DNA from 3 places in the Staphylococcus lugdunensis genome. Region 1 is predicted to be linked to each of the others. Evidence: riboswitches for the same ligand, from Rfam matches in the RefSeq annotation. Region 1 holds a riboswitch; each other region holds the start of a gene.
What was found. A riboswitch is a leader RNA that binds a small molecule or an ion and turns the genes downstream of it on or off. The one in region 1 is predicted to bind thiamine pyrophosphate.

Region 1 (11,278 bases):
CTTGATTGCCAAGCTTGCAAGTTAAAATTTCTTTAGCAATTTTACTAATTGGATTGACAATTGAATTTTTAGATTGAAAAAAAATACTTTTTAAATCATCTATATTATTTGAGTAAGCATATGGGGGATAGTATTTTTCCAAAAAACTTTTTTTAAATTTTATACCTACAAGAAATAATCTAGAATCCTTATGTATAAGATATCTATTCTTTTTATCGCTAGGATCCATAACAAACATAGAGAAAGGCTCAATAGCTTGATATGGATTAAACCATTCTCCATTTCCGGAAAGTACAAAATTAGAAATAAAAACAACATCATTTTTCATAGAATTAAAATCATCTTCTACAAAATCCTCTAGAATAAAAAGATTATGAATGTCTATTATAAAGTCGCTACTTTCATAATACCAGTAATAGCCATTATATAATTTTGTGTTAGCTATATAATATTTCCCCAGAGGATGAAAATAATTCTCGTCTTTTAATTCCGATGAAACATAATTATTTATTAAACTTTCAAAATTTTCCATACAAACCTCCGATAACACGTTTAGACGTAAAAACTCTATTTATATAGTACAGTGGATAAAAATATTTTACAATATATATGATAATATTTATCAATGAAGAAGTGATTTTTTTATTACAAGCTTATCAAAACATTATTAAGGAGGAAAATATGAAAATTTATAAAAGGCTTTTTTCTTATGCTCCTGAAGGGAAACATAATGGATATATAGCGGTTTTTTTATCAGCTTTATCGGCTTTTTTAACTGTGTATGGATATCTTTTAGTATATAAATTATTAAAAAGTTCTGTAGTTGATGGAAACCAATCTTTGGCAAAAAATTTGTCTATTCAAGCTGTTTTGTACTTGACAGTAGGAGCTTTAGTATATTTAGTGTCGGGCTTTTTTTCTCATAAACTTGGTTTTCGCTTGGAGACCAATTTGAGAAAGAAGGGAATCTATGGACTTACTAATGCAAGTTTTCGCTTTTTTGACTTAAATCCATCTGGATGGATAAGAAAGACAATTGACGACAATGCAGCGAAAACGCATACAGCTGTAGCACACATGATTCCAGATAATTCACAAGCTTTTTTAGTTCCAGTTTTATCTTTAATACTTGCTTTTTTTATTAGTCTTAGGGTAGGAATAATAATTTTACTCTTAAGCCTAGTATGTGCCCTAATTTTAAAAAATATGATGGGTGGAGGAGAATTTATGAAACTCTACCAAGAATCCTTGGAAACATTAAGTGGTGAAACGGTTGAATATGTTAGAGGTATGCAAGTTGTAAAAATATTTGGAGCAAGAGTAGAATCTTTTAAAAATCTTTACAATGCTATTAAAGAATATTCAAAATATGCTCTTAATTATTCAATAAGCTGTAAAAAGCCATATGTACTATATCAATGGATATTTTTTGGAATTATAACTATTTTACTGCTTCCACTTGTTTTTATTTTAAATAAGGTATCAGACCAAAATATGCTTGTAGTAGAACTTTTTATGGTTTTATTTTTAAGTGGAGTAATGATGATTTCCTTTATGAAAATCATGTGGGCAAGTATGAATATTTTTAATGCTAAGTATGCAGTTGATACTTTAGAAGACTTATATAAAAAGATGAACGAAGATAAAATAAATTATGGTAAGGAAAGTGAATTTAAAAATTATAATATAGAGTTTGACAATGTAACATTTGCCTACAATGAAAACAAAGTTTTGGAAAACTTATCCCTTAAATTGAAAGAGGGAAAGGTATATGCCTTAGTGGGACATTCTGGTTCTGGGAAGTCTACAATTGCCAAACTCTTGTCCGGTTTTTATAAAGTAGATGGTGGTAGCATAAAAATAGGGGAAAAGCCATTAGAATCTTATAGTAAAGATGCTTTAATAAATACAATTTCCTTTGTCTTTCAAGATAGCAAACTCTTTAAAAAATCAATTTATGAAAATGTAGCACTTGCCAATAGAAAAGCAAGTAGAGATGAAGTTATGAAGGCAATGGAACTTGCAGGTTGCAATGTTATATTAAATAAGTTTCCTAAGAGGGAGGACACCATGATTGGCTCAAAGGGAGTTTACTTGTCAGGTGGAGAAAAACAGAGAATTGCCATTGCAAGAGCCATGCTTAAAAAATCTAAAATAGTAATTATGGATGAAGCCAGTGCATCTATTGATCCAGATAATGAGTATGAATTACAAAAGGCATTTAAAAATCTAATAAAGGATAAAACTGTTATTATGATTGCTCATAGGATGAGTAGTATCCGTTCTGTTGATGAGATTTTAGTTTTAGAAAATGGAATGATAATTGAAAGAGGTAGCGACGAAGAACTTATTTCAAAAGATGGGAAATATAAGGATTTAGTTGGACTTTATTCTAACGCAAATGAATGGAGGGTTAAAGATGAAAAAGTATTATAAAAAGCGTTTTTGTTTAACTGATAAAGGAGCAAAAGACCTTACAAAAGCGACTATATCATGTTTTGGGTTTACTGTATCAATATGGTGCCTGCCTTTATTTTAATACTTTTAGCAGATGAACTTATTTTAAAAAATATAAAAAGCACTTATCTTTATTTAGGATCATCTATTATTACTCTTATACTTATGTATATGTTATTAGCAAAAGAATATGACAATCTTTATTCTACAACTTATGAGGAGAGTGCAAATTTAAGAATAGGAATTGCTGAAACACTTTCTAAACTTCCACTTTCTTATTTCTCAAAACATGACTTATCTGATATATCTCAGACAATTATGGCAGATGTGGAAATGGTAGAACACGCTATGAGTCATGCTATACCTAAAGTAGGGGCAATGGTTTTGTTTTTCCCTTTAATAGGAATTATGCTAATGGTAGGCAATATAAAAATGGGGTTTGCAGTAATAGTTCCAACTATTTTAAGCTTTATCTTAATACCTATAGCTAAAAAATCTCAAGTAAAGGCAAACAAGAAATACCACAAAGTGCTTAGAGAAAATTCAGAACAATTTCAGGAAACTATTGAGCTTCAACAAGAAATAAGTAGCTTTAATTTGTCAAATGAGGTGAGGAATTCATTATATAAAAAAATGGAGGACAGTGAAAGAATACACCTAAAAGTTGAACAAGGCACTATTTTTGTACTTGGGATATCCTCTCTATTTGCCTTTGTAAGCATTGCAGTAGTTAGTCTTGTAGGGATGAATCTTATTTTATCTGGAGAAATTGACATCCTATATCTAATAGGTTATTTAATGGCAGCCATAAAGATAAAAGATATTTTTGATCTATCGAAGGAAGGCTTGCTTGAAGTTTTCTTTATAGATCCAAGTGTAGAGAGGATAAGAGAGATTAAAGAAACAAAAATACAAGAGGGAAAAGATGTAGAGTTGAATATGTTTGATATAGTATTTAAAAATGTAGCTTTTTCCTATGAAGATGATAACGAGGTCTTAAAAGATATTAGCTTTACAGCTAAACAAGGTGAGGTTACAGCTCTTGTTGGTGCTTCTGGTTCTGGGAAAACAAGTATACTAAGATTAATTTCAAGATTATATGATTATGATAAAGGAGAGATTTTAATAGATGGAAAAGATATAAAAAATATATCCACAGACTCTTTATTTAAGAAAACTTCTATTGTTTTTCAAGATGTTACCCTATTTAATACATCGATATTAGAAAATATCCGTATAGGTAAAAAAGATGCCAGTGATGAAGAAGTAAAAAGAGCTGCAATTTTTGCAAATTGTATGGATTTTATAGAAAAACTTCCAAAGGGCTTTGATACAGTTATAGGAGAAAACGGAGCAGAACTTTCAGGTGGAGAAAGACAAAGACTTTCCATTGCAAGAGCCTTTTTAAAAGATGCACCAATTCTTATCTTAGATGAAATATCAGCAAGTCTTGATGTGGACAATGAAAAGAAAATTCAAGAGAGTTTAAATAAATTAATAAAAGATAAAACGGTTATTATTATTTCTCACAGATTAAAATCTATTGAAAATGTAGATAAAATTGTAATCCTTGAAAATGGCTATGTAGAAAGTATAGGTGGTCATAAAGAATTATTGGGAAAATCAAAGCTTTATAATGATTTATTAGAAAAAACAAGGTTAGCAGAAGAATTTGTATATTGAGGTAATTGAAAATTATATACGAAATCAATTACAAGAGGATATCGTTGCAGATCAAAATTCAATGGAAGAAAGAAAAAATAGTAACCCTTTAGGGTTGCTGGAATAGTAGTGCAGTTGGCTGAGTTGTCAGTACCCTTTTAGGGCTGGCCAGTATGGAAGTGGTATAGCCGCAGAACAAACCACCCATTAACACGGGTGGTTTTGATTCTATATTTACAATAATTCATATAATTGGCTCGCTTGCTTAGGAGACAGCTTCAGCCACTCTAGCTTGCTTTGTTTGTTGAAATGCGAAGCGCATTTCTCTTTGTTGTGGTCCCGCCCCAACTTGCTTTGCTTGGTGAATTTCTTTTCGAAATTCTCTCTGTCGGGGTCTCCTCAGCTTGTCTATTTACTCTAGTGTCTCGTCGAAGTTTATATATGTGAATTTATATTAAAATGTCTTTTATAATGTATTATCACGTTCAAATTTTTCATCTTTTAGTTTAGGTTTAGATTGCATCATACGTTTGAATGTTGTTTTTAATGCTTCTCCTGATAAACCATCATCTATTAATTGTTCTAATAAACTTTCTGCATAAACTTGTCTCAAAGTGTATATGTGACACTCTAATACAATTGACATTTTTGTTTCAAAGTTAACAATATGCTTAATTGTAGCATCAAATAATGCTGGATCATTAGCCGGTCTTGTGATAACTACACGAATGTCTAATAAAGTTTGTTCTTCTTGATATTGCTTCATCTGTTCATAATGATCATTTGAAATAACGATTTCTAGCAACCATCCAGTACCGCTATTTTCTTTATTAATGATTACACCATCTTCTAATTCATACTCAGTGATACCACCGTTTTGATTTACTATTTGAAAGCGCACAGCTTTAAATGTCTTCATATCTCATCATCCCTTTTGGCTCTCAATTTTATAAAAAATAATATTTTTAAGTTGTACGTGTTCTAAAATACATTATTTTCTTTAAATATAACAAATTTTAGCGGTAAAGCGTAAGTAAAATTAAAATTATACCGTTTTGACTTTAGCATTAGAAATACATAAACTATAACTAATCAAAGGAGGTGACACATGTTAAATAAAATCGTAATCGTTGGACGATTAACTAAAGATGCCCAAATATACGAGAAAGAGGAGGTTAAAATTGCTACATTTTGTGTGGCTACGGAAAGAAATTATAAAGATGATAACAACGAGCAAATCGTAGATTATATTCTATGTAAAGCATATGGTAGGACTGCTACTAACATTGAAAAGTATACCAGTCAGGGATCATTGGTTGGTATTACAGGTCAAATGCGCTCAAGAAAGTATACTAAAGACCAACAAACACATTTTGTTACAGAATTATACGTAGAAACTATTAAATTCATGTCCTCTAAAGGCAAAACACACGAAATCCTCGAAGAACATCCAACTACTAATATTCAACCTTTTTCAGTTGATGAAATGAAACTCTTAAATATCGAATAATTGCTTTTTCAATATTAAAACTCAAATTTTATCCATAAATTATATCCGACTAGTTATTCATACTCCCAATAATCTTCTTTAATATAAATCCTTTCAATTATGCTTAACAGTGATGGGAAATATGGTGAATTGTGCTAAATTTTGCTATATTTTCCTAGCTGTTTATTGAAGAAGTATTAAATAATATACATATATTACAATCATATTCTATATGAGAATATCTGTTAAACTCACACAATAATCTGACAAATTTCAAAATATTACACAGGTAATTGGAATTTATAGATTTTTTAGTCCTGCATCAAAGTATTTTTTACGTATTTGGTATGTATAATTATTTCTTTGTTTTTGTAATGTCTTTGTAAATTTTTACCAGTTATTTTTATTTCACTGTAACCTGCTTATTTTTTATGGATGTTACATTATGAATTGTAAATTTAAATATGAAATGAACTCAAATTTAGGAGGATATATAATTATGAAAAAAACAATTATTGCATCATCTCTAGCAGTAGGCTTAGGTTTAGTAGCAGGAAATGCAGGTCATGATGCAGATGCGAGTGAATTAAATGTCAATACTAAAGCTGAGTTAGCACAATTAGCACAATCAAATGATCAATCATTAAATGAAAAGCCTGTACAATCAGGAGCGTATGATTTTACATTCAATTATGAAGGGACTACTTATCACTTTGCTTCTGATGGTACTTATTTTGAATGGCAATACTATCCATCAAATGGTGCAGCTGATGATACAACAATGAATTCACAAGCTCAACAAGGAACAATGTCATCATCTCAAGGTGCTGCAACTCAACAATCAACATCAGCTCAGCCAGCTCAAACTGAGCAAGCACCTCAAAGCGAATCAACACAACAACCACAAACACAAGCAACATCTCATAGTCAGTCAAGTTCAGCAAGCCAAGCTTCAAGTCATTCATCAGTTAATGTTAACAGTCACTTGAAAGCAATAGCACAACGTGAATCTGGTGGAGATATTCATGCAGTTAATCCATCATCTGGTGCAGCAGGTAAATATCAATTTATGCAGTCAACATGGAATCATGTAGCGCCATCTGAATATAAAGGTGTGTCACCAGCTAATGCTCCAGAACATGTTCAAGATGCTGCAGCACAAAAATTATATGATACAGAAGGTGCAGGCCACTGGACAACAGCTTAGGGCCCAACCTAAATTAAATTCTGAACTCACTTCATAATCATGAGGTGGGTTCTATTTATATTAAAAGATATATCAGCTATTATTTTGACTGTCTTCAATAATTAAATTTTGTATTTGAAGTTAACACATTTAAAAATGAATATGATGATATGTATCTAGAGGTATGACATGGTTGCTTTACATTTGATTAATGAGTTTGGCTTTGATATGTTAAATGTAATAGGAAACTACTAGGGGAGCCTTTATTGGCTGAGATGACGAAATTAGTCAGACCCTTATAACCTGATTTGGTTAGAACCAACGTAGGAAAGTAGCAACAATAATCTGCCATTATATTGTTTGGGATGAACTACATTTCTACGTTGAAATGTAGTTTTTATTTTTTAAAGACTTATACTGGGAGGCAATACAAGTGAAATTTTCAGATGAAATTAAACAAGCATCACAACCAATTATTGATGAAATTTATCAAGATGGTTTCATACAAGACTTATTAAAGGGAACAATTTCTAAAGAAGCAATCAGACAGTATTTAAGAGCTGACGCATCCTATTTAAAAGAATTTATGAATATATACGCATTACTTATTCCTAAAGTTACTGATATTGAAAGTATTAAATTTCTTGTTGAACAAATTGAGTTTTTAACTGAAGGGGAAGTTGAAGCACATGAAATATTGGCGGATTATATAAACGAGCCGTATGAAGAAATTATTAAAGAAAAGGTTTGGCCGCCAAGTGGAGATCATTATATTAAACATATGTATTATCATGCTTATACGCATGAAAATGCGGCCTATGCAATTGCAGCTATGGCACCTTGTCCATATGTTTATGAAGTGATTGCATTAAGAGCAATAGAAGACCCTGAATTAAACAAAGCTACAAATTTATCTAAATGGTTTGAATTTTATAGCACAGAAATGAGAGAACTTATAAATGTTTTTGATCAGCTGCTAGATCAATTAACAGAAAACAGCTCAGACGTAGAAAAACAACAAATTAAAGAAAGCTTTTTACAAAGTACGATTCATGAGAGACATTTCTTTAATATGGCATATACGAATGAACAATGGAACTTTGGAGGTTAAAAGCATGAATAAACCGAAAATTGCGCTTACAATTGCAGGTACTGATCCCTCAGGTGGTGCTGGCGTTATGGCAGATTTAAAATCATTTCATTCTTGTGGTGTTTATGGTATGGCTGCCATTACAAGCATCGTTGCTCAAAATACGAAAGGTGTTCAACACATTCATAATCTGGAAACATCATGGGTTAAAGAACAATTGGATAGCGTATTTGATGATGAGTTACCTCAAGCAATTAAAACAGGCATGATTGCAACTAAAGACACGATGGAACTAGTACGTGACTACCTTACAAAATATGCAGACATTCCATATGTCATCGATCCAGTGATGTTAGCTAAAAGTGGCGATTCACTTATGGATGATGATACTAAAAAACATTTACAGTCAACATTGTTACCCTTAGCTGATGTTGTTACACCGAATATTCCGGAAGCTGAAGAAATTACAGGTATTAAAATTGATAGTGAAGCGAATATTTATAAGGCAGGTAATATATTCATCAATGATATTGGTAGTAAAGGTGTTGTAATTAAAGGTGGTCATTCCGAAGACCCAAATATTGCTAAAGATTATTTGTTTACAAAAGATGATGTTTATACATTTGAAAATCAACGTTTTAACACTCCGCATACGCATGGTACGGGCTGTACATTTTCTGCTGTTATCGCTGCAGAATTAGCTAAAGGTCGCTCAATTTATGAAGCTGTGAAAAAGGCAAAGAAATTCATATCTTTAAGCATTGAATATACACCTGAAATAGGTCAAGGTAGAGGGCCAGTAAACCATTTTGCATACTTAAAGAAAGTAGGACTAGATGATGAATAATTTAGAAAAATTACGTGAAGATAATCCTTTAATTGTTTGTTATACGAATGATGTTGTGAAAAATTTCACTGCTAATGGATTGTTAAGTATGGGTGCAAGTCCGGCAATGAGTGAAGCACCTGAAGAGGCAGAAGCGTTTTATAAAGTTGCTCAAGCATTGTTAATCAATATTGGTACACTCACAAAAGCGAATGAAGAGGATATTATTAAGATTGGGAGAATTGCCAATAAACAAGGAACGCCAATTGTTTTTGATCCAGTAGCTGTAGGGGCATCAACATATCGCAAAACCTTTTGTGAACGTTTTTTAGCTGAAGTAGAAGTTTCTGTTATTAAGGGAAATGCTTCTGAAGTATTGACGCTTGTTGATATGAATACAACAATGAAAGGTACAGATGGAGCAAGCAATCTTGACACCATAGCAATTGCTAAAAAAGCATACCAAAAATATCAAACTGCCATTGTGATAACCGGAAAAGACGATATTATTGTTCAAGATAATCAAATCGTTCAATTATCTAATGGCTCACCATTATTAGCCAAAGTGACTGGCGCAGGATGTTTATTAGGAGGCATTATTGCCAGCTTTTTATTCGGCAACATACACCCATCATTACAACAGCTTGAAGAGGCAATAAGTTTCTATAATATCGCCGCCGAACTTGCTGAACAAAGTCCACATTGTCAGGGACCAGGAAGTTTTCAAACAGAATTATTAGATCATATGTACCAAATGACCTATGAATTATATCAACAAAATGTTAGAAGATTAGAGGTATAGAAATGTTTAAAAGTACAGATTTAAAAGTATATTTTATATGCGGTACACAAGATATACATGAAGGGAAAAGTTTAGAACAGGTAGTAACACAAGCTTTAGAGTCTGGAGTTACAATGTTTCAATTTAGAGAAAAAGGATCAAAAGTATCTCAAGACAAAGAGATAGAACAACTGGCATTAAAATTAAAGGAACTTTGCCATAACTATCAGGTGCCATTTATTGTTAACGACAATGTTGCACTTGCTTTAAAAGTACAAGCTGATGGTATACATGTAGGTCAAGATGACGCCAAAGTTGAAGACTTTTTTGAACAATTTCATGATAAAATTATTGGTTTAAGCGTGAGCAATCTAGATGAATTGAAACATTCTGACTTAACACATGTCGACTATATTGGGGTTGGCCCTATATACCAGACACCATCAAAGTCTGATGCTAGTACACCAGTAGGTCCTGAAATGATTCTAACGTTACGAAAAGAAATAGGTAATTTTCCAATCGTGGCTATTGGTGGTGTGACCGAAAATAATGCACAAGCAGTAGTTGATGCAGGTGCGGATGGAATTTCAGTTATATCAGCTATCGCTAGAAGTCAAAATATTGACAGCACTGTTAATAAATTCTTAAGTTATTATAATTAACAAAGAAATTTTTCCACATATTGTTTTCTACTGTAGTATTAGTATGATAAAATAACATCTATGTGAAATAACATAATAGAGGTGGAAAAATGAAGAAAAAAGCACTACTACCTTTGTTTCTAGGGATAATGGTCTTTTTAGCAGGGTGTGACTACTCTAAGCAAGGAAATCGCACGGGTTTCTTCTATAATACATTCGTAGATCCAATGGAAAAGATACTACATTGGTTAGGTTCAGGCATTTTTAATAATGATTATGGTTTAGCTATCATTGTATTAGTTTTAGTTATTCGGATTGTTTTATTACCGTTCATGTTATCAAACTATAAAAATAGTCATATGATGCGTGAAAAAATGAAAGTGGCCAAACCTGAAGTAAGTGAAGTACAAGAAAAAGTTAAACGTGCAAGAACTCAAGAAGAAAAAATGGCAGCTAATCAAGAAATGATGCAGGTTTATAAAAAATATGATATCAATCCAATGGCAAGTATGTTAGGCTGTTTACCAGTTTTAATTCAAATGCCAATCGTCATGGGATTATATTTTGTACTTAGATATCAAATTGGCGGTGGAATTACACACCACCCACATTTTTTATGGTTTAATTTAGTTAAACCAGATATTTGGATTACAGCTATTGCCGGGGTACTATATTTTATTCAATCTTACATTTCAACGAAAACGATGCCAGATGAGCAACGTCAAATGGCATATATGATGATGATTGTGTCACCTATCATGATTATATGGATTTCATATCAATCAGCCGCAGCACTTGGCTTATATTGGTCAGTCAGCGCCGCTTTCTTGATTGTTCAAACATACTTCGCTAACATGTATTATTCAAAACGTGCTAAAGAAGAAGTAGCACCAATGATTAAACAATATGAAAAAGAAAAAAATCAAGGAACAAAAAAAGGTAAAAACACACAAGTAGTCTCAAAAAATAATAAAAAGAAAAAATAAGAATTCATAGAAAAAGAAGTCAGTAAATGAGTTTTGTAAATTCATTTACTGGCTTCTTTATTTACAAAAATACGTATTATCGGTGTGTTTACTTAGGGGGCTAGGACATTAAGTTCTTAAACAATGTAAAAAGACAATTTCTATTAAAATTATTTGATAG
Region 2 (11,278 bases), 730 kb from region 1:
TCACATGCCATTTTAAATGGACCATAACTTGGCGTTAAAATAAGCGCATGATCATCATTGTTACAAATATAACTTACTAACTCTATCAACCCGGCAACGATTCCATGAGAAAAGACCAATTGCTCTTGCGGAAAGTGATAGCCGTAACGTGATTGCGTCCATTTAACAAATGCGTTGTAATAATCCACATGGAATACTTGTGTGTAGCCTAAAATTTTTTGATCTAAACGACGACGAATGGCATTCAGTACCACGTCAGGTGTCGCAAAATCCATGTCCGCTATCCATAAGCGAATTAAGTCATCAGCATGTTGTAAATCTGACACATCTGCATTACCAAATAAATATGGCAGATAGCCTTCAACATTCATCGCATTGGTTGAACGTCTATCAATGATTTCATCAAAATTATATGTCATATCAGTACCTCCGCTAAGTCTTTATACCGATTATAGCCTATTATTTTCTTTTATTCATTTACAATCCATAACAAGTGAAAAGACAGTGTGGAACATAAATAGAACGGATTAAAATTGCAACGCCAAAATCTTTTTATCAAGTATAGTTTCCACAATATCATTTGAACGCATAAAAACCGAAGTTTTATTAGTAGCAGATGTTGCATCATGTTACCGTGCTTATTTCTTAAAAAACTTCGCCGTAAAACGACACATGAATACGTAATATATATAACGAGACCCCCGAGAATACAGTGTTCGACAAAGACCGGCCCCCAACAAAGAGAATTTCGAAAAGAAATTCGCCAAACAAAGCAAGTTGGGATGGAGAGATAGCGCTCTATGCATACGAGTCAATCATACGACGTATTATGAATAAAGAAGCCAGTAAATGAGTTTTTGTAAACTCATTTACTGGCTAAATTTCTAGTGTTTATATCACAATCTGTTCAACTATTATAAATAATTTAAATTTAAGCCAATCCATCCACGATATACATTACGCCTATGATGGTAAAACTTATGCCAATCATCATCGATACAATGACCATTCCCATCATTGGATTAAACAGCAGAATAATACCAAATAGCAAACCAAGCATATTGATCAAAATTGATAGTCCTTTAAATCGCCCTTGTCCTGACAATGTCATTAAACCAATGACTGAGCTAATCACAAACCAAACGGCAAACATGTAGATAAAGAAGGCTGAGCCTACACCAATATTGAACATGACTAGTAGACCAAATATAATGTCAATTACCGCCATAAACGTTGTTAAAGTGCCACTACCAGTCATCGCCTTGGCTGCTCTTCTGAAAAAGAGCCCTAATATACCATTAATCACAATAAATACACCAATTAGCCACGTTAAGGCATAAAAATTTTTAACCGGATGACTAAAAATAATAATAGCAGTAATCAATAATAGGGTTCCCATAATGAGACTTGACCATTTTAATTTGTCATTTTGTTTACGCATCATTCGCACTCCTTGCATTTCCGTTGTTTATGTTAAGACCAATCCAATAAGCAAGCCACATATAAAACAACTTATTATTTATCTACTAAATACCCCTATAACACAACTATAATCATGACATATCCACTAGTTAAACAATTAAAATACATTAAGAATTACTTATTATGATTATTAAAAATAATAGCATAATATTATTATGACATTTTAATGACATCAATCATTTATTATTGTATGCATGCTATGATAATAATTGAACGTTGACAAAGTTTCGAGGCAATTTAAAAAGGAGGGCTGTCTATTGAACAAACGGCAAATTAAGGCAATGGGAACCCTCATACAACTATCTATCAATCACGATGATGCAGAATACTTATTCGATCTCGCTGAAGCCAAAATTAGAGCTTGGGAACAACGTTTTAGCGCGAACAATACCCAATCAGAGTTGATGGCAATCAATCAACAAGCCGGTATTCGTCCAGTTCAGGTACATCCTGAATTGTTTCATCTTATTAAAAAAGCACATCAAGCATCAATGTCATCCAATCTAAAATTAAATATTTTAATTGGTCCCCTCGTCAAGTTATGGCGAATTGGCTTTGAAGATGCTCAATTACCCACAAACACAGAAATTCAACAACGACTAAGACGCATTCAACCACATCACTTATACTTAAACGATGCCAAACATGAGATTTTTTTAGCACAGCGTGGTATGGAAATCGATTTAGGTGCAATTGCAAAAGGTTATTTTGCCGACGAATTACAAGCATTTTTTCTTCAAAATGGTGTAACTTCAGGCATTATCAATCTTGGGGGTAATGTCATTACAATTGGCAGTCCTGCTACACACAAAACTTGGCATGTAGGTATTAGAGACCCATTTCATCACGATGGATTACCATTATTAACCGTAGAGATACAGCAACAATCGGTCGTGACATCTGGTATTTATGAGCGCTATTTCTATCAAGATGGTCAACTGTATCATCATATTTTGGATAGTACTACTGGCTACCCAGTGAACAATGATATTGCAAGTGTTACGATTATTTCTAACCATTCTATAGATGGCGAAATTTGGTCAACGCTATGTAGCTTCGGCTACGCGCAACAGAATATTGATTTGTTAAACCAAATCGACAGAGTTGAAGGAGTGATTATACGCAAAAATCATGACATCTTGTTTACACATCAATTAAGAACAAAGTTGCATTTATAATCTTTGCTCATAAGAGCATATATTTTTTACATCATATTGTGAATGTTTTCACAATACACACTCAGGAGGATGTTATTATGGATAAACACATTACTGATCAGCTGACACTACATTGTGGTGCAACATTAAAGAATCGTGTTTTAATGGCACCAATGACGATTCAAGCTGGCTATTTTGATGGTAGCGTCACTAGAGAGATGATTGACTACTACCAATTTAGAGCTGGGAGTGCATCAGCAATAATTGTCGAAAGTTGCTTCGTTGAAGACCACGGTAGAGGCTTTCCTGGCGCTATAGGTATCGATACGGATGAAAAGATTCCTGGTTTAACACGCTTAGCCGATGCCATTAAATCAAAAGGTTCGAAAGCAATTTTACAACTATATCATGCTGGTCGTATGGCTAATCCAAAATTAAATGCTGGTGAAACACCTATTTCTGCTAGTCCAGTAGCTGCTTTAAGACCTGACGCTTCAGTACCACGAGAAATGACCCACAATCAAATTTTAAACATGATTGAACGCTTTGGAGAAGCAACGAGACGTGCCATTGAAGCAGGTTTTGATGGTGTTGAAATTCATGGTGCTAACACGTACCTTCTACAACAATTTTTCTCTCCACACTCTAACCGCCGACAAGATGACTGGGGCGGATCACGAGAAAAACGAACAAACTTCCCCGTTGAAGTATTGAAAAAAGTACAACAAGTTGCCTCAGAACATCATGCGCAAAATTTTATTATTGGTTACCGCTTCTCCCCTGAAGAAATAGAAGAACCTGGTATTCGCTTTGAAGATACGATGTTCTTACTTAACACCTTGGCACAGTACCATCCAGATTACTTCCATATTTCTGCTAATAGCTATAAACGAACTTCTATCGTTAACCAAGATGATACTGAACCGCTAATTAATAAATATTTATCCCTTCAAAATGAAACATTGGCAGAGATTCCAATCATGGGTGTTGGAAGCATTGCACAACGTGCAGATGCAGAAGAAGCCTTGACTCTAGGCTATGATTTAATGAGTGTTGGTAAAGCTTATTTAGTCGAGCCAAATTGGTTAGAAAAAATATTAAATGACGAAACTGTAGAAGATTTCGCAGATATACACGATCAACAAACGCTACACATTCCTTCACCTTTATGGAAAGTCATGGACTTTATGATTCTTGATAAGGCCGAAGAACATAGAAAATATGAAAAATTAAAAGCATTACAAAATAAAAAAGTAGCGTTTAAAGCAGGAGTTTACAACGTTTATGCAAAAGGACATAATGGTAATTTGCCAATGCAAGTAGAACTGTCTAAAGATAAAATTATAAGCGTTCATGTGGATGACAGCGGCGAGTCTGAAGGAATTGCTAATCCTGTCTTTGAACGTTTACCTCGCGATATTATCGACGGACAAACATTAAATGTTGATGTCATTTCAGGTGCTACCGTAACCAGCCAAGGTATTATTGATGGTATAGCCGATGCCATCACTCAAGCTGGTGAAGATCCAGATATTTTACGAGCTAGACCAAAACCTGTTGTGCAATGGTCAAATGAAACAATAGAAGAAACGACAGATATTGTTGTAATTGGCACGGGTGGTGCTGGATTAAGTGCAGCTGCTACAGCTTTGGATAATAACAAAGAGGTTATTATGTTGGAAAAATTCCCTGCTATTGGTGGTAATACAATTCGAACTGGTGGCCAAGTCAACGCACCAGAACCACAATGGCAAAATCGCTTCCCTGCACTCGCTGGTGAAAGAGATACATTACGTGAACTCTTATCATTAGACGAAGCAAACATTGCTGAGGACTACCTAGAAGATTTCCACAAAGTGAAAGATCAAATCAAAGACTATTTGAACGCTACAGAAGAAGAGAAACCTTATCTCTTTGATTCAATCGAATTACATCGTATACAAACTTATCTTGGTGGTAAGCGCACAGATAAATACGGAGAAGAGATTTCTGGACAATATGATTTAGTTAAAACATTAACAGACAATGTATTAACATCTGTTAAATGGTTGACAGACAAAGGTGTTCATTTTGACCGTTCTTTCGTTGATATGCCTGTAGGTGCGTTATGGCGTCGTGGCCATAAACCTATGAAAGCACAAGGTTTAGAATATATAGAGACGTTAAGTAACTATGTTAAAACAAACGGCGGACGTATTTTTACAGAAACGACAGCTGAAAAACTGATTGTTGAAGACCATAAAGTGGTTGGTGTTGAAGCACGTAAAGCAAATGGTGCCAAAGTGCATATTCGCGCACGTTACGGTGTCATTCTTGCTACAGGTGGTTTTGGTGCTAATACGAAAATGCTCCAACAATACAATACGTATTGGGATAACATACCTGATGATATTAAAACTACTAATTCCCCTGCCATTACTGGTGACGGTATTCGCTTAGGTGCTCAAGCAGGTGCGCAACTTGTAGGCATGGGCTTCACACAAATGATGCCTATTTCCGATCCGAAAACAGGTGCACTCTTTACTGGCTTAATCGTGACACCATCAAACTTTATCTTCGTCAATAAAGATGGTAAACGTTTTGTCAATGAGTTTGAAAGTCGTGACGTCTTATCCAAAGCTGCTTTAGAACAACCTGACGGCTTATTCTACATTATTGCAGATGCGAATATTAAAGAACTCGCAATGAATACATCTGAAGATAAGATTAATCATGAGCTTGAAGACGGCACACTCGTTAAAGCTGATACATTAGTGGCACTAGCTGAAAAATTAAATATAAATCCTGACACATTTATCAATACAATAGAGCGCTATAACGCTGCTGTCGACAAAGGACATGATGATGATTTTGGTAAAAATGCCTTTGATCTTAAAATTGAAAAAGCACCATTCTATGCAACACCACGAAAACCTGCCGTGCATCATACCATGGGTGGTTTAAGTATTAACACAGGTGCTCAAGTACTCGATATTAATGGCCAAGTCATTCAAGGTTTATATGCTTCTGGTGAAGTTGCAGGAGGTATACATGCTGGTAACCGATTAGGTGGTAATGCACTAGCTGATATCTTTACATTTGGTCGTATTGCAGCTCAAACCGCATCAGAGCATCAAGTTATTAAGGAATAGGTCGTGATGAGTATGTCAAATTCATATCAAAAAGGTAAACAACTTATTATTGGAATTATATTAGGTATTTTAACGTATTGGCTTTTTGCACAATCATTATTGAATATTGCACCTCATGTGCAACATGACTATAAAATAGACATGAGTGTAGTTAATATAGCAGTGAGCTTAACCTCATTACTTACAGGCGTCTTTATCGTTGTAGCAGGCGGATTATCTGATAAATTAGGACGTGTCAAAATGACCAACATCGGATTAATCCTTAGCATTATTGGTTCTTTAGCACTCATTATCTCAAACATGCCTATCTTATTATTAACAGGACGTGTCTTACAAGGATTGTCAGCAGCTTGTTTATTGCCTTCTACAATTGCTTTAATTAATCAATTTTTTACTGGTGAAGAACGGCAAAAAGCTTTAAGTTTCTGGTCATTTGGCTCTTATGGTGGTACAGGTTTAGCGTCATTATTCGCTGGTACTATTGCAACTTATGTAGGTTGGCGTTGGATTTTTATCCTATCTATCATCTTTGCGTTTATCGCAATTATCTTATTGCGTGGTACACCTGAATCCAAAGATCGTTCTAGCGATGGTAAACGCTTTGATGTCATCGGTATCATTGTCTTTGTAATCATGATGGTCAGTGTCAATGTAGTGATTACGCAAGGATCAAAAATTGGCTGGTTAAGCCCAATCATTTTAACCTTGATGATTATATTTGTACTCACGTTATTTATCTTTTATTTTTACGAACAACGACAACGGCATCCCTTTATCGACTTTAGTTTATTTTCAAACAAGGTCTATATTGGAACAACAATTGCCAATTTATTAGTAAATACCGTGATTGGTTCACTTGCTTTATTCAATATTTTTGCGCAAGCGGGCTTAGGTTTAACCGGAGCACAAGCTGGACTGATTACTATCCCTTATATGCTAGGCAGTCTATTAATGATACGTATTGGTGAGCGTTTTATGCAAAAAAAAGGCCCACAAATCCCATTGATGGCTGGTCCAATATCAATTAGTGTAGGTATTTTGTTGCTTGCCTTAAACTTCTTACCACATATCCTGTATTACATCATTGCTCTTATTGGTTTCTCTTTTATAGGACTGGGATTGGGCTTCTTCGCCACACCAGCGCTATCAACTGCAGTATCTAATGCACCTGAATCTAAGGTCGGTATGGCTTCAGGTATCATTAAAATGACCTCTACATTAGGTGCCGCATTCGGTATCGCTGTAGTAACAACTGTTTATTCAACTTTAGAGATAAACCACACACCTCATATGGCAGCAACTATCGCCCTTATTGTCGGTGCATGTATGGTCATTTCAGCCTTTATAGTAGCTTTCTTAGTTATACCTAAACAACACGTCAAAGCCTAACTTTTCACAGTCTAGGACGTCAATACCTCTGACAAGTTAGGGCGGGGCCCCAACAAAGAGAATTTCAAAAAGAAATTCACCAAGCAAAGCAAGTTGGGGCGGGGCCCCAACAAAGAGAATTTCTAAAAAGAAATTCATCAAGCAAAGCAAGTTGGGGATACACAATATTAAGTGTTATATATAAAAGAAGCACAGAGATGGTTTGATATAAATCATCTTTGTGCTATTATTTTAGAATCTTTTTCTTAGCCTGTTTTATACGATGTGACTTTTACTATTATATAATAATCCAGCGTTTTAGATGATTGAAAAAGCTTGGTATCCAGCGTATTTTCAACCCAGTCAACTAGTGACAATATATAGTTTATAGCCTAAAACATAATGATGTCCCAGACTTTCTTTTTAATAATTAAAGTTATCACTGTATCTTTATAACGAATCGATATCTTTTTTCGTCGATGATTGATACAAGCGTGTAACACCTGTTTTCTCTAGTGATAGGACAATATAATAGCCAAATAATCCTGATAAAATGGTTCCACTTAAAATGCGAATCGCATAAAGTAATATCACATTCCACCACGGCATATTGCCTAAATAATTAAAGAACCAATCGACAGGAACGGTAAAAATTCCTGCAGTTGCCCCTGCCAACATGGCAACAGATGCTTTCGTTGACTTATATTTAAAAATTAAGAAAATCAATTCACATGCAAGACCTTGTGCAAGACTGTGCATGATGATTGACATGTTTAACTCGCCAGATAATATTGTTTCTCCTGCGCCAGCTGCAAGTTCTGCTAAAATGGCAACACCCGGTTTACGAATGATAAGAAAAGCAACAATCGCCGCGATAAACCATAAACCATATGCAATTTGGTCTAAATGCAATCCTAGTGGTTTTAATGCGGCAACGGTTAAGCCTACCATTTTATAAATAATTCCAAAAATAAAACTAATTAATACGGTGACTAAAATATCTGCTAACGTCAATCTTTTCATTCTTACTCTACTCCTTCGATAACATTGAGCAGAAAAGTACAAAAAAAGAGAGAGACAACAATCTAGTTTCAGAACTTTTGGTTCCGAAAGCATAAGCTGTTCCTGTCTCAACCTCGTAAAAAAAGTATATATATCCCGCATCCTATATACTTCCCTACGCTAGTATTAACTAGGTCAGGTTCAAAGGGTTTGGATGACACCATCTCAGTTCGAAAACACCCCTAGTACTTATATCTGCATTACTTAAAATATAGTTCATTTAAAATACAATGTCAAAATTATTTTTGCATACACGATCTATCTTCAATATAATAAAAGTATTCCAATATTATACATCACTATGGGTGCATCTTGCTGAGAGAAGTAACTTACTTCAACCATTGAACCTGATATGGCTAATACCAACGTAGGAAAGTGATTAGATTTAATTACCGCTGAGCAGGATGTACCATTATATGATGGTGTATCCTGCTTTTTATTTATGCTTAGGAGGCTGTCCCAATGGATATTACACAAATAAAACAACAGATGACTAACTTTATTACTGACGGTAAATCAGAAGATTTTCCACAAATGGCGCTCACGCTTTTTAACTTTCAATTTAATCATAATTTAGACTATCAAAAATTTTGTATCGCCCAAGGCAAGACACCTCAAACTGTGCGTCAATGGCAAGATATTCCTGCCGTACCTATAGACGCCTTTAAACAAGCGACCTTTAGTGCGATTCCTCCAGAAGATGCAGCATATGTCTTTATGACAAGCGGTACGACACGCGGAATCAAAGGAAAAAATTATCATCTAGATTTAGATGTTTATGATTTAGCTATGACGAAATTTTTTAAGCAAAAGGTCATGCCTCAGATAGAACGTATTGATATGGGTATCTTATTCCCTAGCCCTAATGATATGCCCCATTCATCTTTAGCGCATTACTTAGAGGTTGTTAAACAACAATTTGGAACCTCACTTAGTGACACATTTATTAATCAACAGGGCATTCAATTTGAGTCAGTGGTGCAATCTTTACGTCATGCCGAAGCACAAGGAACACCTTATGCATTATTAGGCGCAAGTTATAGTTTGGTTCATTTCTTGGATTATTTAGCTGACCACGGCCTTTATTTTAAACTACCTAAAGATAGCTTTATCTTTGATACTGGAGGCTATAAAAATCAATCTCGCGATGTACCTCAATCAGAATTTTATAGCACATTAGAAAAACGATTTGGTGTGCCAAAAGATAAATGTATCAATATGTATGGTGTCACAGAATTAAGTACGCAATTTTATGATGATGGCAATGCGGTGTCACCTTCAATCAAGCACGGACCTCATTGGTGTCGTAGTAGAATTGTTAATCCGCTCACATTAGAACCTGTTCCAAATGGAGAAAAAGGTGTCTTAATTCATTATGACTTAGCTAATTATAATTCTGTTGCTGCAATTATGATGGAAGATATTGGTGAAGCACGAAATGATGGCTTTATCTTACATGGACGCACTGAAGGCGCTTTAGCTAAAGGTTGCTCCCTAGCTGTTGAGTCATTTTTAAACACGATGAAATAAAGGAGGATTAACGTGACCATACAACTTGGCTATGTCCCTTTTCTAAAGGCTGAAGACATTCATTATCAAACAATTCAAGTGGGCAACTATACCGTGAAAGTTCCAGACTTAACACAATCTCAATTAACTAACGTGTGTCATCAAATTAAATCGGCCAGATATCATTTACAAGCATATACGATTAATGACATCATTGACGTAATTGATCACGCCATCCAGATATTATTAGACCGCACATCTAAATGGCGTCAATTAGCTGAAGAAATTTTACCGCAATCAACGGGTTATCCTTTTGACAAAATAAAGGTTGGGCTAACGCGTTATTTAATGACTTTCCGGAAGCATCAACTACATCGTTTTATCGCGGAAGACTTACCTAACCCACAAATACTTAATCAGTTTATTCCAAATCATAAAGGGGGTTATACTAAGGCCGTTAGTCCTGCACTCATCACCCATTTATGGTCTGGCAATATACCAGGACTACCATTATGGAGCTTTATTAGTAGCTTATTAGTGAAATCTGGTAGCATTTGTAAATTACCGCATGCTGAACCCTTTTTAGCTAGTTGGTTCGCAGAAATTATTGCGGAAATCGATCCTGTTATTGCTCAATGCTTTGCCGTCATTTATTGGCCTGGTGGCGAGATACAATTAGAAAGTATTGCCATTGAACAATCAGACGTTATTTTAGGTTACGGCAATAATGATGTTCTGTCTGCCATTGCTCAACGAATTCCCGTGACTAAACGTTTCTTAGCTTATGGCGAAAAGGTCAGCTTAGCCTTAATAGGCAATGAAACATTATCTCCTAATAAAGTAGAGCAAGTAACTCGAAATATTGCCCGGGAAATTGCTAACTATGATCAGCAAGGCTGTTATTCACCACAAATGATTTTTATACAACAGGGTGGCAACTATCATCCTCTACAAGTTGCTCAAATGATTGCACATCAGCTACAACAAATTGAACAACTTTTCCCTGTTCAATCATTCAATTTACAAGATAGTATGACCAGATCACATTGGTTACAACAAGCAGAGACGCAAGCTTTACTTACTGATGATATACATGTTTTTAAAGGTGCTCATGCGTCATGGATTGTCACCTTCCATAAACAATTAACCTTTTTACCAAGTCCATTAAATCGATTTGTTAGAATTATGCCATTTACCAACATTACACAGCTAACACAGCTGCTCACACCTTATCGTTCATATTTACAAACGGTTGGCATTGCAGCTGCGACTGAAAAAATGTTTCAGTGGTCTGAAGCACTGGCTCAAGTAGGTGTCTGTCGTTTTTCAAGTCTTGAAACAATGACTTTACCGGAAGCTGGTTGGCATCATGATGGTGGCTTTAACTTACGCGATTTACTAAGCTTTGTCGATATTGAACAACCATTATTATCCAGCAGTGAACATTTTGTCGATTATGAAATTTAATTTTCAAAGAAGGAGGAATGATGATGACTACGTTACAAGACCAAGTCATACTCATCACTGGTGCAAGTAGAGGTATTGGCAGTGCCATCGCAGAAGCATGTG
Region 3 (11,278 bases), 700 kb from region 1:
GACACAGTTTGTGTCAAACGCATTCTTTACAGTAGATAAATGGGAAATTGATGGCACGTTACCATATGAGAAACCACATGTTTATTGTCTAGTATCTGTGATAGATGGACAAGGTATTGTAGCTATAGATGGAGAACAATGGCCAATTAACAAAGGCAGTCATTTTATTATCACAGCTGATGATTATGACGTTGAATTTGATGGACAACTCACGTTAATCGTTAGTCATCCATAAAGACGAGGTCGAGACAAAAATGTTGATGACTTGAGTTGAAACGAGCAATTCGCGAAAATTGTACCTCAAATTTTTGCGAATTGTATCATTTAACCGAACTCGTATTGTTCGTATACACGTGAGGAGCATTTCTCTGTTTTGGGTTTCTTTGTTGAAAAGCTTTTTTGTGATGTCAATGTTCAACTTTTTATTACTACTTATACCTTCGTATTAGTGATAATATAATTCTCAGAAAACAAAATTTCTATGCTTCAGTCTCGATTTTGATGTAATAAAAACTTATACGTTATATTGCTGGTGAAGGCTATTAATAAAGTTTGTAAGAATCTATTGGATTATTAAATATATTTTAAAAATCATAAAAAGACAAACTAACCTTTTTCAAAGTAGGTTTGTCTACAATTTGTAATTAATCAAAATTAATTATCATTGATTTAGGTCCTCTAGTATATATTCCTTTTTCTTCAAGAGGCATGGATTTTAATTTTATATTTTTTAATCGTTTTAATAAAATATTTGCCACCATTTCTAATTGAATTAACGAGAAAGATGCACCAACGCATGTATGGATTCCTGCTCCAAATGATAAACTTTGAGAATGAGTGGTGAATGGCTTGCTACTTTCAGAATTTCTATAAATATTAAATTTATCAGGATTAGTGAAAGCGTTAGGGTCTCTGTTTGCAGCTCCAATCATACATATCACTGTATCCCCGGTTTTCAAGTGTGTATTGTGCAAAGTAAAAGACTCAGATAATTGTCTAGGTATTAATTGAACAGGAGAATTGAAACGAAGGGTTTCTGTAATTGCTGCCCTTAATAACTTAGGATTATCTATGACATCTTGATATTGATCAGGGTTATTCAATAAATTGTAAAATAAATAGGCTAATGTTTTATCGACAGGTTCTGTTGCAGCTAATAAAATATTTAAAGTTAAAGCTAAAATTTCAGTATCTTTATATTCTTGTAAAATAGAAATTAAGTCGTCTTTAGCAGAATTTTTTCTTTTTCTAATCAAAGGCATCAAATATTCTTCTAATTTATCACTACATTCTAATGAATATTTAATTTCCTCATTACTTAAGTTGAAAGAAGTTATAAATTTAGCTATGCCATTATGCCATTTTCTAATTTTTTCTGAGTCTTCAATGTTTAAGCCCAATAAATCCATAGAACTTTGAATTGCAAATACTTTTCCAAAGTCGTTTACTATATCTATTTCTTTTTTATCAATAAATTTGTCAATAATATAATTAACTCTTTTTTCTAATATAGGTATTAATTTTTCAAGATATTTTCCAGTCATACCTTTTAAAATAGCTTTCTTTTTAGCTTTATGTTCATGACCGGACATTTGTGCTAGAACCCTATCTTTCATAACAGGCTCAGCTCTTTTGGCTAATGTCTTAGTAGTGAAAACTTCATTATTTTTAAGAGCATACTTTACATCTTTATAATTACTTATAAAATAAGCATTAATTGAATCTTCATAATGAACTGGATCGTTTTCTCGTAAATATTTGAAGTAGGAAGTAGGATTTACTTCGTATCCTTTGTCGAAAATACTTTTAGACACTTTTAACATAATTATCCCCTCTATCAGTTAATATTATATAGCCCTGTTTTTCATTCATTTTTAAATTAAATTTATCGTTTATAATACTCGTACCTAATTCCCATGGTGCATGATAAGCCATTAAAGTTTCTTGAGTATTAATTATAGGATTGGCGTTGAGAAAGAATGGTAGTTCTGCCAAAACATATTGTGCTGCATATTCTAAAGATTCATGTGTCATTTCAATAGATGTATTAAGGTTTTTGGCTTTACTTTTAATGGCTTGAAATGACATTTTTAAACAACTGTTTTTGAAGTTAGAGTCTGTATAGAATTGATTTACGATGTTCTCATACATCTCAATATAAGAAATATGTTGTCTGAAATCAGAAAATCTATGAATTCTGTTTGTTATAGTTTTATTACATTTTAAGATTGCGTCTTCACAGAATCTAATTTGTCTTTTGATTTCCTTCCGAACTTTTTGATTAGCTTTAGAAGTTGAATAACCTAAACATTCTAAAAGATTTTTAGATTCTTCTCCTGCTAATAGAATAGAAAAATCATCGAAATTTAAATTAGCCCATTGAATAACTTTTCTTATATATAATTCATTATATTTGCTTGTAAAAGGGCTTATACCTAAAATGACATGCCTTTTTCTCTGATAAATTTGTTTACAGTTTTTTGTTAAAAAGTCTACTTTAAAGTTATGCACATTAATCCCCCCCATTTAATTGTTAACCCATAAACATTTTACTGGTTAACAATTAAATAATACCAAATTTATATAATGTGAGCAATTACATTTGACAATAAAAATAAAATAGATAATAATATAGTTAACTGGTTAACTATTGGAGGGGAATTAAAGTGGATATGCAAAGAAAAGTCATATTAATGTTACAGAAATTTATAATTGAAAGAGAAAATGCTGATAAAAGAAGAAAGTATAGAAGAGAGAATGAAAACCTTGATTTATCTTTAACTCAATTTCATATCATAGAGTTAATCGATAAAAATGATAAAATCAATAATAAATTTCTTGCCAAAGAGTTAAATTTATCTAAACCAGCAGTTACTAAATCCATAAAAAAACTATTATCTAAGAATTTAGTGGTTGAATTGAATAATGAGGAAAATAAAAGGGAGATTTATTATAAGCTAACAAAAAAAGGGGAAAAACTTTCTTTTATACACGATGATTTACATAAAAAAGCAGTTAAAAAATACGAAGAAGTATTAAAAGTATTCGATGATAAAGAAATGGAAACAATTATTGAATTTCTACAGAGAAGTGTTGATGAACTAAAAAAAGAAGAAGTTGATTCTAATGGCTGAAATGAAAAGTAATATAAAATTATATATTCTAGGATTTTTAGCGTTTTTCGTATCACTAATTCAAAATATATATACACCTATCATTCCGAGATTACATGATGATTTTCATGTGTCTTTATTTTGGATCAATGTAACAGTTGGTGGTTTCATATTTATTGTTGCCATCATGCAAATATTGCTAGGTAAAAGTATAGATTCTAGAGATTCGAAAAAAGTACTTTTAGCAGGATTAGGAATTGTTATTTTATCTAGTTTTGTTTGTGCTATTACAAATAATTTCATTTTATTTGCGATATCAAGATTAGTACAAGCTATTGGGTGTGGAATAATTCCACTTGTAACCTTAACTTTATTGGCTAAGTTAAGTTCAGGTAATGGTAGAGCATCCGCAATGGCAAATTATCAAATATTTTTATCATGTGCTCCAGCATTGGCACCTATATTGGGCAGTAGTATAGGTGCTAAATGGGATTATATGGGGATTTTTAGTTTTTTGTTTGCGATATCAATGATACTATTTTTAATTATATCATTTACAAATATACCTAATGTTGAAAAAGGAATAGGAAAATTAACAGAAAAAGTAAATGAAAATTATTTATCTGATAAAGTTTTTATTACTTTAGTATTGTTAGGATTCTTAATATTTTTTACCTATTTCTCAATATTGGTTTATTTACCAACATTATTAAACAATATATACAATATAGGTGAAGGAATATCCGGTGTATTATTTTTACCTATTACAGTTAGTGTAATATTAGGTAGTATGTTCTACAAAAGAATTTCAAAGAAGCATGAGGGTTTAATTATACTTAAATACACTGTTATTATTTTTTCAATATTTACTTTGCTATTTGGATTGTTTAATACTTTAAGTTTAATAATTTTATCATTCATCATTTTTATACTAGGACTTTTTGTCGGCCTTGTTCCTGCCTTACTATCAACTCTAATATCTCAAAGGTTCGAAAGTATCAAAGGAAAGGTTTTAGGTGTTTTTAATTTTGTAAGATATATAGGTATGACTATAGGTGCAATATTAATTGGATTGGTGCCTCAAACATTTATGCCTTATTATTTTGCAAGTGTATCTTTAGTTCTAATCTCAATATTTATATATGCTAATACAGAAATATTTAAGGAGATGTTCAATAATAAAAAGTAATTTCATTTTATAATTTTTAAAATTATAAAAAGACAAACCCCCCTTTATAAAAAGTAGGTTTGTCTACAATCAAACCCTCCCTTATAACGGGTGGTTTTGATTAGTGTCGGTGATAACGTGGGAATAATAATTCATTAGTGAAATAAAGTTGTGAATCAATGGGTTGTACGATTTTATCGTTTTCGTGTAACCATAGTTGTAAATCATTGTAATAATCGGAGCTCATTGATAAATCATTAGTAAAACAATGGGCTGTAGCTTGTATGGTTTGTTGGTTTAATGCATCATATACATCAGTGTGCGTATAAGCACAATAAATTGCAATCGCTTCATCCAAATGTTGATGAATATAATCTATAGCTTTTTTAATGACAGTGATAAAACGTGATAATTTATCATGCTGTATTTTGAGGTGTTGTGGAGAGGTAATCAATATTAATTGACAAAAATCTGGAACATTATAATCTTTAAGAGCGAAGAAATCGACATTTAAGCCACGTAATTTTGCTTCGATTATTTCGAAATTTTCAAAGATTAACGTTGCTGCGTCTGCTTTGTCCTTCTCTAATGCATCTGTATGATAAAAGCTATTGTTCACAGGAATCAAATCACCTTCCTGATATGTAGCACCATCGGCTTCAATCATTGTTTTAACAATTGCAATACCACCGGAGCCTGGTGCCCCAGGATAGGTTAAGCGTTTTCCAATAAGGTTACGTGGACGAGTTATTGCTTTATCTTTGTTGAACATGACACCACCGTTAGTGTGCAAGAATCGTGCGAAGCCAACAACATCTTTAGCGTTAGCACGATCTTCAACTAAGTGAATAGGTTCTGTTATCGCTATATCCATTTTGTTGTTTTCAATTTCAGATAGTGCATCGAAATGCGCTTCTGGCTCAATCATATGTACGTCAAGTTGTGCGTCTGCAAACCAGCCTTTTTCAATGCCAATGATCAGCGGCATATGATCTGGATTTAAAAACCATTCTAAACCAACTGTTAGTGTATCCATTATCTTTTCTCCTCCTATTAAAATAAGCATTCACGTAGCAAAAGTGAATGCTTGTGTTTAACAAGAAAAAGATTGATATCAAAAGGACTACGCATCAATGACGCACAAGGTTCACTTTCCTACGCTGGTACTAACCATCAGGTTCAAGGGTTGAAACAAAGTTTCTCTCAGCAGCGATTACTGCACCCCCAGTGATCATTTACATATACAACATAACATAACAACATAAGTAAATAAAATTGGTATATCATAATTGAATGATGCATTGATATGACCTATTCTAAAAGTGAACATATTTATAATTTTTTTAATGTTAAGAGGGTTAAAATGTTAATAAGCAATGATTACTTGTATTATTTAACTATTATCATCGAGGTGTTCATTCTTGTAATAATACTTTGGGCGTATTTGCGTCTGAGTCGACAATGGCAATCTAAGCAGCGACGTATTTTAGTGATTAGCTACCAACTTGGTTTAATGGCAGCATTTTTAATTGAATTATTAGATGCGCTACTACCAGAGAATATATTTGGAAATGTTGTATTTGATGATTTATGGGGTTTTTCTACTATGATTGGATTGATTGAACTTAAGCGCCAACATTTTACCAAAGTATGGTGGCTTATGCCGACAACATTTTTGAGTGCTGTATTATTCATTATCTTTATACTATTAGGGCCATTAGATTACTGAACATAGGAAACGAGAGCGGATAAGCATATTTAACTATTGAACAATGCTAAAGATTCACTAATTTGTGAAATAAAGTTAATAGTTAATATGTTTATTTTTTGTTTTTGTGAAGATACTGCTAGAGAAAATGAGAAAACACTTAATCTCACGTATCTTATTTAAAAGTTGTAAAGTTTGAATAAAGTAAAACGATAAGTACACATTAATTCAATCGTAAAAAACGATAACATGGAGCGTTATTTAGTACAGACTATATTATTTTATCATTTATATATATTATAATAAATTTTGTTTATTTTAGTAGCTGAAATGATGATTATTCTTTATCATGAGTATGTTTAAAACTTGGTTTTTCGTGTTTTGAGTCATTTGAAGCATGTTGGTTTTGTCGTTTAATTTGTTTGCGCTGACTTAATGAGAGAAATATTTCCATAATTCCCAGTGCAATTGCAAAGATAGATACAATATCAATACCATTAAATAAACGTACAATCCCAACGATAATTAACATAAGCCCTAGAACGAATGAGAAATTAAAGATGCTTTTCATTTATATCACCTCTTTATCAATATTGTAACTTACGATACAAGATTTTCGAATGATAGTATTTTAAATTATCATACACCGTGTTTTTATACGAATTTTTAAACGAAAAGAATATCCATACGACTATAAGTTTCTTATTTGGAAACTTTATTTCCTTGATATTGTCATATTAGAAATACAATTTAGTTCAACTGCTAGATACAATAAATGTAAGGAGTTGTTTAATATGATTAAAATTAATAAGGTTATAAAAGCGCAGCGGACTAAACTAGGATTAACGCAAGATAAATTGGCTGCATATTTAGATATCACAAAGCCAACTATTTCAAAATGGGAAAATGGTAGTTTAATGCCTGATATTCAGTTGTTACCAAAGCTTGCAAAATTATTTAATATGAGTGTGGACGAATTATTGGATTATCAAGATGTATTAACGAAAGAAGACGCTACTCATCTATGTCAACAATTGTCTAAACAATTGACTAATCATTCGTATGGGACATTTTTAACTGCAGTGAGAGAGAGTTGTCATAATAACAATAATGAGTATTCATTTTTATTGTCAATCATTGCGTTGCTGATGAATCATATTTATTATGCTGAAAATGAGGAACAACGTCTAGATACGATTCAATTTGCACAAACATTATGCGATATAGTTGAAGAAAAATCCGATTCTGATGAACTGATAAAATATGCTAAATGTTATCGTTTAGCATTTCAGCTATATTCTGCAGACTATGGCGCCATTATCGACACTGTTCCTGATTGTTCAATTAAAGAGGGAACAGCGTTCTTTTTAGCAGATGCTTATGCACAACAAGGGAACTTAGCGAAGGCTTCAAGTGTGATTCAAGTGGATATGTATCAATCACTAATGTTAATGTCTCAACAGTTACAGTTGATATTGGTTCGTGATTTATACGAAGAAATCAGTGATATCGAACAGCGTTTTAAAGCATTGCAGCAGGGATTTAATACCAATCAATTATTTCCATATATCAATATTGGTATTAATTTGTCGCTGGCTATGTATTACTATCAACAAACTGAGTATGAGCAAGCTTTAGAATATTTAGAAGACTACTGTCAGTGCTATGAACGAGTTGTGCGAAATTGCAATTATCAGCAAGATTATTTTTTTAATGATATTGATATGTTTTTAGCAAAAATGCCGTTTGGTGAGCGATTAAATATACAAAATGATAGAGTGGTACGTGACTTTTATAGAGTCGTAGCTGACGAACAACGATTTGCAGAATTGTGGCATAATCCACAATTTCAACACATTGTGAAGCGTTTAGACTTTATATATCGCCAGGGGACTGAATAAAATGAAGAAATGGTATGTGACAATACTTTTATTAGGGATTAGTTTACTTTCAGGATGCAATTACAGTGATACACATCAAAGGACAGGTTTGGTGTATCAACTTGTTGTTGGACCTATGGATGGGTTGCTACATTATTTGGGTTTACATTTGAATCATAATTATGGATTGGCTATTGTTATTATTGTGTGCCTAGTAAGATTAATATTAATGCCACTCATGTTGCATAACCAAAAACAAATGGCAATAACCAGTATGAAAATGAAAGAATTACAACCCAAAATTGAACCGATACAACAAAAAATGAAAGCAGCAGCAACTCAGCAACTAAAAAATGAGGCATATCAAGAGTTGCAGCAGTTATATCAACAACATCAACTTAATCCTTTAACAACCATGTTTGGCTGTTTACCTATGCTAATACAAATCCCTATTTTATTAGGATTATATGCGACATTAAAATGGCCAACTTCAGGAGGAATTCTAAGTCATCCAACATTTATGTGGTTTCATCTCACATCACCAGATAGCATGATGGCTATGATTGCTGGGTTCATGTATTTTGTCCAATCATGGTTAAGTGCCAGACAAATGCCTAAGGAACAAAGAATGATGGGCTATGTGATGATGATTGTTTCCCCGTTATTTATTCTCTACATTGCGTTTCAATCTCCCTCAGCACTAGCTTTATATTGGTCTGTAAATGCTGCGTCATTAATGTTGCAAGCAATTATATCACAACGCCAAACGCATCATATTAGACAATCAAAAACAATGTGATAAATCTTTATATTATTAGGTAGACACTGTCATAGTTAAGCATGACAAAAGAAGACAGGCACTATCATTTACCAATCAACGGGATGCTAAATTTGATTCAATATTTATTATAGCTGGTATGATTTCCACAGTTGAGACAACACCACTTAGTATCAGTCGACCATATATGTGTAGTTGTTAGGTAGTAATTGAAGCAAGCGACCTCTTTATGAAAAGCAGATAGTCGAATTAATTGAGCCACAAGTTGTAAATAGCCAGAATAGATAGAATAGCAAAATATTTAACTGCAAGTTTTTTAAAAAAACATTCGATTTTAAGCAAGCGAGAATTGAATTATTAATCGTATTAAATGCATAAATATAAAATATTATGAATATACAAGGAAGTGTGAAAATTTATTTTCTAGGACATGGATCATCTTTTTGAGAAGATACATGTCTAAATTTTTAATCAAAAATCGGATGTGAGATTGTGAAAAAATAGATATAAACATTTGTTCATAGTCCGCAATAATATTTTGCATATTGGTTACTTTTAAAGACATATTATAATAAAAATTCCCAAGTTGTATAGACAAATATGCCTACAATGGCGGGGTTTTTACTTTGTAAATGCAATTTACATACTTGTCACAAAAACTTAACAATTCTCAAAAGCCTTGTGTATGTAAGCGTTGTAATATTAAATGTGAAATATTTCACAGAAATAATTATTTAAGGTATTAACAATTTTTGATAATCGTACTACACTGTCGGTGGAGGTACAAAAGAGAATAAATTAATTTGAGGGAAGAAGGTTATATTTATGAAATTCTTGAAAGTTGCTTCTTCGGAGGAAGCAAGAAAATATTTCACTAGCGAAAGAGAAATTGTATCGATCCATGACAAAGATGAAGACATCATCGATTTAGGTGCTGTTGTTCTTATGGAAGAGGATATGGATTTTGTCAACAAACTTAAAGAGGCAAAATTAGACATTCCTGTATTTGTTGTTTCCGACTACGAAAATGATAAAGATGCAGCTAACGCAGTGGATTTAAAAGAAGTAGATTTCATAATAGATGTAAACAATAGTAATTTTGAATATAATTCAAAAAAATTAGAATATGCAATTTCTAAATATGAAAACAATGTACTACCTCCATTCTTTAATACTTTAGCGGACTATGTTGAACGCGGTAATGTGCAATTCGACTGTCCTGGACACCAAGGTGGACAATATTTTGCTAAACATCCAGCTGGAAGACAATTCTACAAATTCTTCGGCGAAAATATTTTTAGAGCAGATATTTGTAACGCAGACGTGGATTTAGGGGACTTATTAATCCATGAAGGTCCAGCCGTAGATGCTCAAAAACATGCTGCAAAAGTTTATAATGCAGACAAAACATATTTTGTTATGAACGGCTCAACAACATCAAATAACATTACGATTACATCAGCAATTATGCCTGATGACTTAGTATTATTTGACAGAAACAACCACAAATCAGTTTATATTTCAGCTTTAGTTAAAGACGGTGGCCGTCCAGTTTATATGCAAACAGCACGTGACTCTTATGGTTTCATTGGCGGTATTCACGAACACGACTTTGATGAAGAATATTTGAGACAAGAAGTTGCTAAAGTGGATCCTGAACGTGCAAAATGGGATAGACCTTTCCGTTTAGCCGTTATCCAATTGGGAACTTATGATGGTACGATTTACAATGCACGTCAAGTTGTAGATAAAATTGGTCACTTATGTGATTACATTTTATTCGACTCAGCTTGGGTGGGTTATGAACAATTCATTCCATTAATGAAAAAATCTTCACCATTATTATTAGACCTTGATGAAAATGATCCTGGTATCTTTGTTGTTCAATCTACACATAAACAACAAGCTGGTTTCTCACAAGCGTCACAAATCCATAAAAAAGATAAACACATTAAAGGCCAAAAACGTTATATCAATCATAAACGTTTCAATAATGCTTATATGCAATATGCATCAACTTCACCGTTCTATCCAATGTTCGCTTCTCTAGATATCAACGCAAGAATGCAAGAAGGACCTATGGGAGAAAAACTTTGGAACGATTGTTTAACGGTATCAACAAATGCTAGAAAAGAAATCCTAGCTAAATGTAAATATATTAAACCGTTCTTACCTGAAAAAGTGAATGGTAAAAAATGGTCTGATGCACCAACAGAAGAAATCATTAGCAATTTAGACTATTGGAAATTCAATCCAGAAGAATCATGGCATGGTTTCAACGGCTATGGTAAAGACCAATATTTCGTTGATCCAAACAAATTCTTATTAACAACACCAGGTATCAACCCAGAAGATGATTCATACATGGACTTTGGTATCCCAGCAGTTATTTTGGCTAATTATTTACGTGAAAATGGCATTATTCCTGAGAAAAATGACTTAAACTCTATTCTATTCTTAATGACACCAGCTAGCGACGAAGCTAAAATGAACAATTTAATCGCTAAATTAATCAAATTCGAAAGCTTAATTGATCAAGATGCACCGCTAGATAAAGTGTTGCCAAGATTGTATCATCAAAACTTTGAACGCTATCAAGGTTATACAATTCGTCAATTATGCCAAGAATTA

Region 2: another riboswitch for thiamine pyrophosphate. It lies ahead of AL499_RS07750 (LuxE/PaaK family acyltransferase); the one in region 1 lies ahead of tenA (thiaminase II).
Region 3: another riboswitch for thiamine pyrophosphate. It lies ahead of AL499_RS07870 (ABC transporter substrate-binding protein); the one in region 1 lies ahead of tenA (thiaminase II).

What each region holds. Positions count from the first base shown of each region.
Region 1 is NZ_CP014022.1:2,374,648-2,385,925, forward strand. It holds gene AL499_RS11110 (helix-turn-helix domain-containing protein) at 1-532, opposite strand, end outside; gene AL499_RS11115 (ABC transporter ATP-binding protein) at 610-2,436, shown strand; gene AL499_RS11120 (ABC transporter ATP-binding protein) at 2,629-4,140, shown strand; partial or broken gene AL499_RS12580 (IS200/IS605 family transposase) at 4,139-4,246, shown strand; gene AL499_RS11125 (YwpF-like family protein) at 4,586-5,038, opposite strand; gene AL499_RS11130 (single-stranded DNA-binding protein) at 5,228-5,629, shown strand; gene AL499_RS11135 (transglycosylase family protein) at 6,108-6,815, shown strand; TPP riboswitch at 7,038-7,141, shown strand; gene tenA (thiaminase II) at 7,228-7,905, shown strand; gene thiD (bifunctional hydroxymethylpyrimidine kinase/phosphomethylpyrimidine kinase) at 7,910-8,731, shown strand; gene thiM (hydroxyethylthiazole kinase) at 8,724-9,512, shown strand; gene thiE (thiamine phosphate synthase) at 9,515-10,153, shown strand; gene yidC (membrane protein insertase YidC) at 10,243-11,118, shown strand.
Region 2 is NZ_CP014022.1:1,644,198-1,655,475, reverse strand. It holds gene AL499_RS07780 (MalY/PatB family protein) at 1-419, opposite strand, end outside; gene AL499_RS07775 (HdeD family acid-resistance protein) at 932-1,441, opposite strand; gene AL499_RS07770 (FAD:protein FMN transferase) at 1,740-2,660, shown strand; gene AL499_RS07765 (NADH-dependent flavin oxidoreductase) at 2,738-5,770, shown strand; gene AL499_RS07760 (MFS transporter) at 5,783-7,159, shown strand; gene AL499_RS07755 (ECF transporter S component) at 7,589-8,161, opposite strand; TPP riboswitch at 8,296-8,394, opposite strand; TPP riboswitch at 8,492-8,591, shown strand; gene AL499_RS07750 (LuxE/PaaK family acyltransferase) at 8,663-9,730, shown strand; gene AL499_RS07745 (acyl-CoA reductase) at 9,743-11,176, shown strand; gene AL499_RS07740 (SDR family oxidoreductase) at 11,197-11,278, shown strand, end outside.
Region 3 is NZ_CP014022.1:1,670,560-1,681,837, forward strand. It holds gene manA (mannose-6-phosphate isomerase, class I) at 1-235, shown strand, start outside; gene AL499_RS07850 (cytochrome P450, cyclodipeptide synthase-associated) at 645-1,823, opposite strand; gene AL499_RS07855 (tRNA-dependent cyclodipeptide synthase) at 1,807-2,511, opposite strand; gene AL499_RS07860 (MarR family winged helix-turn-helix transcriptional regulator) at 2,673-3,134, shown strand; gene AL499_RS07865 (MFS transporter) at 3,136-4,302, shown strand; gene AL499_RS07870 (ABC transporter substrate-binding protein) at 4,403-5,317, opposite strand; TPP riboswitch at 5,417-5,517, opposite strand; gene AL499_RS07875 (hypothetical protein) at 5,645-6,010, shown strand; gene AL499_RS07880 (tripartite tricarboxylate transporter permease) at 6,327-6,560, opposite strand; gene AL499_RS07885 (helix-turn-helix domain-containing protein) at 6,784-7,890, shown strand; gene yidC (membrane protein insertase YidC) at 7,892-8,668, shown strand; gene speC (ornithine decarboxylase) at 9,473-11,278, shown strand, end outside.